Linked DNA regions of Methylovirgula sp. 4M-Z18. The protein of the gene in region 1 interacts with the protein of each later gene in a pairwise test. Links are inferred from orthologs where the notes say so. Each region holds a gene or a part of one and is shown in the gene's direction. Other genes may lie near its edges.

Region 1 (5,805 bases):
CGGGCCGCACGACGATGCGATCGACGACGACATCGATATCGTGTTTCAGCTTCTTGTCGAGCGTCGGTGCCTCGGCGATTTCATAGAACGTGCCGTCGACCTTCAGCCGCTGAAAACCGCGCTTCATGAATTCGGCGATTTCCTTGCGATATTCGCCTTTGCGGCCACGAATGACCGGCGCGAGCAGATAGGCGCGGGTCTTCTCGGGCATTGCCAGAATGCGGTCGACCATCTGCTGGACGGTCTGGCTTTCGATCGGCAGGCCGGTCGCGGGCGAATAGGGAATGCCGGTCCGCGCCCAGAGCAGGCGCATATAATCGTAAATCTCGGTGACGGTGCCGACGGTGGAGCGCGGGTTTTTCGACGTGGTTTTCTGCTCGATCGAGATCGCCGGCGACAGGCCGTCGATCTGATCGACGTCCGGCTTCTGCATCATTTCGAGAAATTGCCGCGCATAGGCGGATAGGGATTCCACGTAGCGGCGCTGGCCCTCGGCATAGATCGTATCGAAGGCCAGCGAGGATTTCCCCGAGCCCGACAACCCGGTGAACACGACCAGCTTGTCCCGCGGGATGGTGAGATCGACATTCTTCAGATTGTGTTCCCGCGCGCCGCGGATGGAAATGACGCGCGGATCACTGGCCGGAAACGGCAATGCATCGGTCTCGGAACCGGCGGCGCGGCGGCCCGCGCCGGCTTTCGAAGGTTTGGCTTTCATGAATGTACGGATCTCGTAGCGGTCGGCCCTGGTCCGACGGATAGCACATGTAATCTAAGCGCAGCCGCGATCAAGGTCGAGACCGGGAGGGGAACAAAATGGCACCATTCCTGACAGTTTCTGTCAGGACGCGCAAACCCGCGATTTAGCGCCTCCCGCAACCATAAATAGGAGCCATCCCGGTTCGACCGGCCTTCAGCCGCTTGTTCTCTGGGTGCAAAGCCTTTATGGCTGATGACAAGAGGGCGGAACAGCCTGGATTCTCAGTGAAATTGAGAGAGGGTGCCGGGCCTGGGACGTTAAATATTGGGGAGGATACGCGTGGCATCGGTCGTGACGGCGGACGCACCAAAGGCTTCGAAGCCTTGGTACAAGGTGCTTTATATTCAGGTTTTGACTGCCATTGTCTTGGGTGGGCTCCTCGGTTGGCTGGACCCGGCGCTGGCGACGAACGATTGGTTGAAGGCCCTGGGCGACGGGTTCATCAGCCTCATCAAAATGGTGATTGCGCCGATCATTTTCTGCACCGTCGTGTCGGGAATTGCGCATGTGCAGGACGCCAAGAAAGTCGGGCGCATCGGCATTAAAGCGCTGGTCTATTTCGAGATCGTCTCGACCTTCGCGCTTGTTATCGGCCTGGTGATCGGCAATGTGCTCCGCCCGGGCGCTGGGTTCGGCGGAGCAGGCGCCAATGCGCAGGCGGTGGCCCAGTTCGTTGCTCCGGACAAGCAGATCAAATCCGTCGATTTCCTGCTCCATATCATCCCGGATTCGGTTGTCGGCGCCTTTGCCCGCGGGGACATTCTTCAGGTCCTGCTGTTCGCCATCATCTTCGGCTTTTCGCTGATGTTTATGGGCGAACGCAGCGCCTCGCTCCGCACCTTCATCGACGATATGTCCCATGCCGTTTTTGGCGTGATCGCCATCGTGATGAAGGCGGCGCCCATCGGCGCTTTTGGCGCCATGGCCTACACGATCGGCAAATATGGTACCGGCGCCATTTTGAACCTGCTGGGGTTGATCGGCACGTTCTATCTTACCTCGGGCCTATTCATCATTGTCGTTCTGGGCATTATCGCCCGGATCGCCGGGTTCTCGATCTTCAAGTTCCTCGCCTATATCAGGGACGAATTGCTGGTCGTCCTGGGAACCTCATCCTCGGAAAGCGCATTGCCGCAGCTCATGGCGAAACTGGAACGGCTTGGCTGCTCCAAATCCGTCGTGGGTCTGGTCGTGCCAACGGGATATTCCTTCAATCTCGACGGAACGAATATCTATATGACTTTGGCAACCCTGTTCATCGCGCAGGCGCTGAACGTCGACCTGACGCTCGGACAGCAACTCACTATTGTGCTCGTTGCCATGTTGACGTCGAAGGGTGCGTCCGGGGTCACCGGAGCGGGCTTCATTACGCTTGGCGCGACGCTTGCCGCGGTCGATCCGCGGCTGGTACCGGGGATGGCGATCGTGCTAGGCATCGACAAATTCATGAGCGAGTGCCGCGCCTTGACTAACATTGTTGGCAATGGCGTCGCATGCACGATCGTTGCGTGGTGGGAAGGCGAACTCGACCAGGACAAATTGCGCAGCGGCCTCAATCGCGAGGTTGATCCGGCCGACATCGAGACCGCGGTTTCGGCCGGCTGAAATCTTAGGACGGCGACGTTTCCCCGCTTGTTGCAGGGAAACACTTATGATAGGAACAAATAATGAACATACTCGCTGTGGAAAATTTAAATCTGACGGCGCAAAGGGCCGTGCGGCGGAGTAGGGTGCGCCACGTGCAAGAGAGGCAAAAAGGAGAGAGCCATGTCGGGCAGTGTCAATAAAGTTATCCTGGTCGGAAACGTCGGCCGCGACCCGGAAGTGCGGCGCATGTCCTCTGGCGATGCGGTGGTCAGCTTCAGCCTGGCAACGACGGAATCCTGGCGCGACAAGGCGACCGGCGAGCGCAAGGACAAGACCGAATGGCACAACATTGTGATTTTTAACGACAACCTCGGCAAGGTCGCGGAGCAATATGTCCGCAAGGGCTCGAAGATCTATCTCGAAGGGCAGCTCCAGACCCGCGAATATACCGATAAGGACGGCAATCAGCGCCGGGTAACCGAAGTGGTGCTACAACGGTTCCGTGGCGAGCTCACGCTGCTCGACAGCCGCAATTCCCGCGGTGAAGGCAGCGGAGGCGGCGAGGTGGAGCATGGTTCGTCCGGAGGCAGCTTCGGCCGGTCGTCGCCGATGGAAGGCCGCCGGGCCGCCGCCACGCCCGGGCGTAGCGCGCCGGCGCCTGTCCCGGCTGGCGGTCACGACCTGGATGACGACATTCCGTTCTAATCTTCGCTTCGCGCGACTGCCGGATGACCCGCTTTTTTGCCCTCGTGCTGGTCTTTATCGCGGGTCTCCTGCCCAATTTCGCGCGTGCCGATGACATGATTGTCGAAAAGCGAGTGTTCGAACTGCCGGAGATGACCACGGTCTCCGGCAAGGTGATCAAGAACGTCAAGATCGGCTGGGAGGCCTACGGCACGCTCAATGCCGACAAATCGAACGTGATCCTGGTCGCGCATTTCTTTTCGGGCACCAGTCATGCGGCCGGCAAATATGCCGCCAGCGATCGGTTGCCCGGCTATTGGGATGCGATTATCGGTCCCGGCAAGGCGATCGACACGAATAAATATTACGTCATTTCATCCGATACGCTTGTTAACCTGAATGTCGGCGATCCGCGGGTGACCACGACGGGTCCGGCAAGCATCGATCCCGATACGGGAAAGCCTTATGGCATGCGCTTTCCCCTCGTGACGATCGGGGATTTCGTCAAAGTGCAAAAGGCTTTGGTCGAAAGCCTCGGCGTCACCAAATTGCATGCGGTGATGGGGCCGTCCATGGGCGGCCTGCAGACCTACGAATGGGCGGCGTCCTATCCGGATATGGTCGAGCGGATCATGCCGGTGATTTCGGCGGCCGATCCAGGGCCGTGGCTGACGGCCTGGCTCAATGTCTGGGCGGCGCCGATTCTCGTCGATCCCAAATGGAACAACGGCGATTATTACGGCAAGGAGGCGCCGCTCGAAGGGTTGAAACAGGCGTTAAAAATCGTCTCGCTGCAGGCGAACGACGCGCCCTGGGCGGAGAAGAGCTTTGGCGATGCTTGGGCCGAAGAGGGCAAGGATCCGTTGCGGGCTTACGACAATCGCTTCAAGATCGAAGCGGCTCTCGACGCGGCGGCGGGCGCTCGGGCCGCCCTGGCGGATGCCAATCATTTTCTCTATCTCGTCAAAGCCAATCAAACTTTCGTGCCCGGCGCCGGAGCAGGCGCAAAGACGGCGGCAGAGGGGCTGCGGCGGATAAAGGCGAAGACCTTGATCATCTACTCCTCCGATGACCGGGTTTTTCTCGCGCCCTGGATCCAGGCGACGGCCGAAGCGATCCGCGCGAATGGCGCGCCTGTGGACGTCGCGGAAGTGAAGGGGCCGATGGGGCATCTCAACGGTGTTGCCCTGATGGCGCCGCTCACGCCCAAGATCTCCGAGTTCCTGGAGAAATAGATCGGGGTAAGGTTACTTGCCGATGTTCAAGACACCATCGATGACGAATTGCACGGCAAGGGCGGCTAGGATGACGCCAAGCAGGCGGGTCAAAACGATATTGCCGGTCGTGCCCAACAAACGCGAAATCTGCTCTGAAAGCCGGAAGCAAACGTAAGTAATCGCCATGATGCCGGCAATGACCAGCATCAGGCCGCTCAGCATCCACCAATCGCCGCTGGCGCGGCCTGCTAACAGAATCGTCGCCGTAATCGCGCCAGGCCCTGCCATGAGCGGGATGGCGAGCGGGAAAGCGGCGACATTGCGGATCTGGTCGATCGTGACGGCTTCCTCGGCGATGTTCGATTTGCGTCTGGCGCGCAGCTCGAACACCATTTCGAATGAAATCCAGAACAGCAACAAGCCGCCCGCGATGCGAAAGGCGGGCAAGGAAATGCCGAGCGCTTTCATCACGATATCGCCGGCAAAACCAAAAAGAGCCATGATGGCGAAGGCGATGATGACCGCCCGCATCGCCACTTCGCGCTTCTGCGACGGCGCCATGCCGAGCGTCAGGCCGATGAAAATGGGTGCCAGTCCCGGCGGGTCGATAGTCACGAGAAGTGTGACGAAGGCGCTTTTGAGGTAGTCGAGCAGCATGTCGTGGCACCAGAAACCCATATCTTTCAGCCATATCATGACTGGGCGCAACCGAAAGGCCAAGGCCTATTGCATGCCGTCGTGACGGCGCAGAATCTTGGCCGATTCTTGCGCTTTTCGCGATTTTGCCGAAGCCTTGATACCGGTAATATGGAGTTTGTGTAGAAAATTCACATAACTAATTGATATATATAATTAAATATCTTCTCTATTTCGCTCGTGGAAAGTAGCATTTCCGGCCAAAATCGGCTACATAGAAGCAATCGATTTTCTCAAGGATTCGTTGCACTTGGCTGACAAAGATCAAGACAGACCCGAGAGCTCGGACGGTTCCGAGATCCGGCCCGTTTCCATCACCGACGAGATGCGCCGCTCCTATCTCGATTATGCGATGAGCGTGATCGTCAGCCGCGCATTGCCGGATGTGCGCGACGGGTTGAAGCCGGTGCATCGCCGCATTCTTTACACGATGCACGAGAACGGCTTCACGCCGGACAAAGCCTATGTGAAATCCGCCCGCCCGGTCGGCGACGCGATGGGTAAATATCACCCGCATGGCGACCAATCGATCTACGACGCCCTGGTCCGCATGGCGCAACCGTTTTCCATGCGGCTGATGCTGGTTGACGGCCAAGGCAATTTCGGCTCCGTCGACGGCGATCCGCCGGCGGCCATGCGTTACACTGAATCCCGTCTCGCCAAACCGGCCATGGCCCTGCTCGAAGACATCGAGCTCGATACGGTCGATTTTCAGCCGAACTATGATGGCAAGGACCAGGAACCAACGGTTCTGCCGGCACGCTTTCCCAACCTTTTGGTCAACGGCGCCGGCGGCATTGCGGTCGGCATGGCGACCAATATCCCGCCGCACAATCTGGGCGAGGTGATCGACGCCGTCAT
Region 2 (4,779 bases), 2.2 Mb from region 1 along the record:
GCCATGTGAATTACAACGTCATTCCGGCGGTCGTTTATACCTCGCCGGAGATCGCGTCCGTCGGCAAGACCGAAGAGGACCTCAAGGCGGCGGGCATTGCCTACAAAGTCGGTAAATTCCCCTTCACGGCCAATGGCCGCGCCCGCGCGATGCGCCACACGGACGGCTTCGTGAAGATCTTGGCCGATGCTGCGACCGACGCAGTGCTCGGCGCGCATATCGTGGGCTTCGGCGCCGGCGAAATGATCCACGAGGCGGCGGTGCTGATGGAATTCGGCGGTTCGTCCGAGGACCTTGCTCGCACCTGCCACGCCCATCCGACCATGTCGGAGGCGGTGAAGGAAGCAGCCATGGGGGTCGAGAAGCGCTCGATCCATATTTGAGCGGAATGGACCGCGGCCCGCAAGGCCGCAGTCTGTTCAGACCGCCCCGTCAATCTCGCCACAATTCCTGCTATAGTGCGGGCGACCAAAATTGGGGCGATTGATGCGTGCGATTAAAAAAGCGCTGTGGCTGGCAACGGCTCTTATCTTTCTCGGCCTCTCCTGGCTGTGGGACCACCTGCATCCGATCATTGGCTGGTTCATCGCCATCCTGCCGCTGGAGGGGCTGAAGCGGCGGGTCGCCGCCTTCATGGAGACCCTGCCGCCTTATCCGACCCTGCTGATCTTTCTCATCCCGCTGCTGTTGCCGGAGATTTTCAAGATCGCTGCCATTTGGCTCGCGGCGCATCACCATTGGCTTTTTGCCGGCGGCGTTTACCTTTTTGCCGAGATCGTGCGCTACGGCCTGATCGCTTATCTGTTCACCATGTGCCGCGACAAGCTCTTGTCGATCGGGTGGTTCAAGACGCTCTACGAATGGGTCATGAAGGCCCACGCATGGGCGCATGAGCAGACCGCGCCGATCAAGGCGTGGATCAAGACCGCGCTGCAATACGAGGGGCTCACCAATAGCCACCATCATTCGCTCTGGCGGCGGCTCGTCGCGCTGTGGCGCTACACACGGACGCGCCGGGCGTGAGGCTGGATCATCGGCCGCGCGGATGGGCGGCGCGATAGGCCGCCAGCAGCCGGGCCGAATCCACCGCCGTGTAGATCTGCGTCGTCGAGAGCGACGCGTGGCCAAGCAATTCCTGAATTGTGCGCAAATCGCCGCCGTTCCCTAAGAGATGGGTCGCGAAGGAATGGCGCAGGGCGTGCGGGGTTGCGGTATCGGGCAGGCCGAGCGCACCGCGCAGCCGCTGCATGGCAAGCTGAATGATGCGCGAGCTGAGCGGTCCGCCCTTTTGCCCGACGAACAATGGCCCATCCGGCTTCAACACATAGGGGCAGAGCGCAAGATAATCCTCGACCGCCCGGCGCACCGGCGCGATGACGGGCGCTGCGCGCTGCTTGCCGCCCTTGCCGAGCACGGTGACGGCATCGATCTCCCCGACCGGCGCCGCCGCCCGCGTGATCCCCAGGGCTTCGGAAATGCGCAAGCCCGCGCCATAGAGCAGGGCGAGCACGGCGGCGTCGCGCGCCAGCACCCAGGGTTCGCGCTCTTCCCCGGCGCGCGTGTCGGTCTGCGTCACGCGCCGGGCGGCTTCGGCGGCCAGCGGCTTTGGCAGGCTGCGGGCGATTTTTGGTGTGCGGACGGCGGAGAAGGCGGACACTTTTGCCTTGCCTTCCCGCTCCAGATGCCGGGCGAAAGACCGGATGCCGGACAATATACGCATCAGCGAGCGGCTCTCGATGCCCTCATTACGGCGGCGAGCCATGAAGGCGCGGATGTCGGTCGGTTTCAGAGAGGTGAAACTGGCGCAGCCCGGCAGCGCGCCGTTATGCTCGGTCAGGAATGTCAGGAACTGCCGCAGGTCGCGTCCATAGGCTTCCACCGTCTTGGGCGACATGCGCCGCTCGACGCCGATATGCGCGAACCAGGCGCGTGCCTCGGCGGCGAGATCCGGCGCGGCGGGGAAGGCGATGGCGTCCATATCGTTCATGCCGTCAAGATGACGGGGTTTCGTGAAGGATTGGTTGCTTTGCCCGTCTTCCGAAGCACCGCTTCCTTTTCCCGCGTTTAGCCGGTACGGAGACGGCGCGATCCGTCGCTTTTTTCGGGACTATATCAGCGAATCGGTCGAAATTTATCTCAACCGCGGTTTGCCGCTCCTTACCCAGGCTGGTGCCTTGAGCTTTGTCGCCGACATTCTCGTCCCCGTCGCCGTCGATCAGGTCTATTCCTACCGCGTCCCTGCGGACATGGCTCTGCAGCCCGGCGATTTTGTGCTCGTCCCGCTTGGCACGCGCGAGGCGACGGGCATTGTCTGGGCGGTGCGGGCAGAATCAGGCGGCAATCTGCGCGAGATCAAGCAGCGCCGCGACATCGCGCCGCTGCGGCCGGCCATGCGCAAGTTGGTCGATTGGATCGCCCGCTGGACCCTGGCGCCACGCGGCATGGTGCTGCGCATGGCGGTGCGCGCGCCCGAGCATGTCGGGCCGGAGCCGCTGCGCATCGGCGTGCGTCGCGGGCTGGCGGTGCCGGAGCGCCTCACGCCGGCGCGGCGGCGGGTGCTGGAGGCGGCCGCGGAAGGATTTGCCCTGTCCAAATCGGCGCTGGCCCATGCGGCGGGCTGCTCGACCGCGGTGATCGATGCGCTCATCGATGCCGGTGCATTGGAGGCGGTTCACCTGCCGCCCGAGCCGGTTGCGGAAACGCCAAACCCTGATTTTGCCGTAACTCCGCTCGAACCCAGCCAGCGCGCCGTCGCTGACGCGCTCGGCGCGGCGGTCGGCGAGGGTAAATTTTCGGCCATTCTCCTGGAAGGCGTGACGGGGTCCGGCAAGACGGAGGTCTATTTCGAGGCGATTGCCGCGAGTTTGCGCGCGGGCGGGCAGGCGCTGATCATGCTGCCCGAAATCGCGTTGACCGCGCAATTTCTCGACCGTTTCGCTGCCCGCTTCGGCGTGCGCCCGGCCGAATGGCATTCGGGCGTCACCGCCCGCAAGCGCGCCCGCATTTGGGAGGGCGCCGCGAGCGGGGAGGTGAAAGTCGTCGCCGGCGCGCGGTCGGCGCTGTTTCTGCCTTTCTCGGCGCTCTCGTTGATCGTGGTCGATGAGGAGCACGAAGCTGCCTACAAGCAGGAGGACGGCGTCGCCTACCATGCCCGCGATATGGCGGTGGTGCGGGCGCAGCTCGAACAGGCGGCGATCGTTCTCGCGTCCGCGACGCCCTCGATCGAGACGCGGGTCAATGCCGCGCAAGGCCGCTACCAACACCTGCGCCTCGCCGCGCGCTTCGGCGGCCGGCAAATGCCCGAGCTTGCCGCGATCGACATGCGGGCCGAGGCCGGCGCGCGCGGCACGTGGATCTCGCCGCGCCTCGCCGAGGCTGTGCGTGGCGCGTTGGCCGAGGGTGCGCAATCGCTCTTGTTCCTCAACCGGCGCGGCTATGCGCCGCTCACTCTGTGCCGCCATTGCGGCCACCGCTTTCAGTGCCCGAATTGCTCGACCTGGCTGGTAGAGCACCGCTTCCGCCGCGCGCTGATGTGCCATCAATGCGGCCATGTGGAGCGCCGCCCCGAGATTTGTCCTGAATGCCAGACGCCCGACGCGCTGCAGGCGTGCGGGCCGGGCGTCGAACGGCTGGCCGAGGAAGTGGCCGAGCTCTTTCCCGGCGCGCGCGCCCTCGTGCTCTCGTCGGATTTCCCCGGCGGCACGATGCGGTTGCGGCGTGAGCTCGATGCGATCGCGAGCGGCGAATTCGATATCATCATCGGCACGCAACTCGTCGCCAAGGGCCACAATTTTCCGAAACTGGCGGTGGCGGGGGTCATCGATGCGGATGTCGGTCTCGCCAACGGCGATCCGCGCGCTGCCGAGCGCACCTTCCAGCTCCTGGCGCAGGTCACGGGCCGCGCGGGGCGGGGTGATTTTGCCGGCCGCGGCTTTGTCCAGACCTATCAGCCCGATCACCCGGTGATCCGCGCCATCCTGTCGGGCGATGCGGAGCGCTTCTATGCGGAGGAGATCGCAATGCGCGAGCGCGCCGGCCTGCCGCCCTTCGGCCGGCTCGCCGCGCTGATCGTCTCAGGTAATGACCGGGCGTCCGCCGAGGCGCATGCCCGCGCGCTGGTGCGGGCTGCCCATGGCCTGCCCCATTCCGACCGCTGGCGCCTGGCGCACGGCCTTCCCGGGCGCGACGACCTCGCGATCCTCGGCCCGGCGGAGGCGCCCATTGCCGTCGTGCGCGGCCGGCACCGCTTCCGCCTGCTCGTCAAGGCGCCGCGGCAAGCCGATCTGCAGGGCTTCCTGCGCGCCATGCTGGCGGCGGGGCCGAAGGAACGCGGCGGCGTGCGGGTGGCGGTGGATGTCGATCCGCAAAGCTTCTTATAGCGCAGGCGGAACGGTTCGCGCCTGTCTCGCCAGTAAGGGGCGGTTTTCGCGCGATGGGGCCGCAAAATCCGTTTCATTCGTACGCAGGCAAGGCATTTTTTGCGCGCACGCGACCTGTCGCCGCAATTTGGTCATTTTGGTGTCGCCGGCGGTCACAATGGGTTGCGTGCCAAAAATCCATGTGTTAGGTCCAAACCGCTTATCGCGGGGGGCGTTCGGTTTATTGAGCTTTCTTTCCGCGTGCTCACCTTGGTCGGTGTTGCAACGGGGGCGCTTCTCCGTTCTGGCGCCGCCCTTTAACCGACCGGATCTTTAAGTGACTGGCCAAGAGACGATCGTATCAGGAATGACAGGGCGCTACGCCTCTGCTTTGTTCGCCCTTGCGCAAGACCAAACGGCA

The links. Proteins that work in one complex are often made in the same cells at the same time.
Region 2: the proteins of ssb (region 1) and V9T28_RS19960 interact in binary tests that used the Escherichia coli proteins (3 or more experiments, as listed by UniProt). The link is inferred for Methylovirgula sp. 4M-Z18 from one-to-one orthologs.

Annotation. Positions count from the first base shown.
Region 1 is NZ_CP149574.1:2,163,040-2,168,844, reverse strand. Bases 1,471-4,289 are described here. They hold ssb (single-stranded DNA-binding protein), read left to right. Parts: upstream 1,471-2,527; coding sequence 2,528-3,052; downstream 3,053-4,289. Other genes in these bases: V9T28_RS10050 (MarC family protein), read right to left, coding at 4,279-4,289; V9T28_RS10055 (E22 family MetX-like putative esterase), read left to right, coding at 3,076-4,266; dctA (C4-dicarboxylate transporter DctA), read left to right, coding at 1,471-2,365. In the rest of the region: excinuclease ABC subunit UvrA, read right to left, coding at 1-718; more of dctA, read left to right, coding at 1,034-1,470; more of V9T28_RS10050, read right to left, coding at 4,290-4,944; gyrA (DNA gyrase subunit A), read left to right, coding at 5,195-5,805. UniProt on the Escherichia coli protein: Plays an important role in DNA replication, recombination and repair. Binds to ssDNA and to an array of partner proteins to recruit them to their sites of action during DNA metabolism. Acts as a sliding platform that migrates on DNA via reptation.
Region 2 is NZ_CP149574.1:4,331,338-4,336,116, reverse strand. The notes cover bases 1,838-4,776. They hold V9T28_RS19960 (primosomal protein N'), read left to right. Parts: upstream 1,838-2,174; coding sequence 2,175-4,379; downstream 4,380-4,776. Other genes in these bases: V9T28_RS19955 (F0F1 ATP synthase subunit delta), read left to right, coding at 4,696-4,776; V9T28_RS19965 (tyrosine recombinase XerC), read right to left, coding at 1,838-1,978. In the rest of the region: lpdA (dihydrolipoyl dehydrogenase), read left to right, coding at 1-383; V9T28_RS19970 (hypothetical protein), read left to right, coding at 487-1,023; more of V9T28_RS19965, read right to left, coding at 1,031-1,837; more of V9T28_RS19955, read left to right, coding at 4,777-4,779.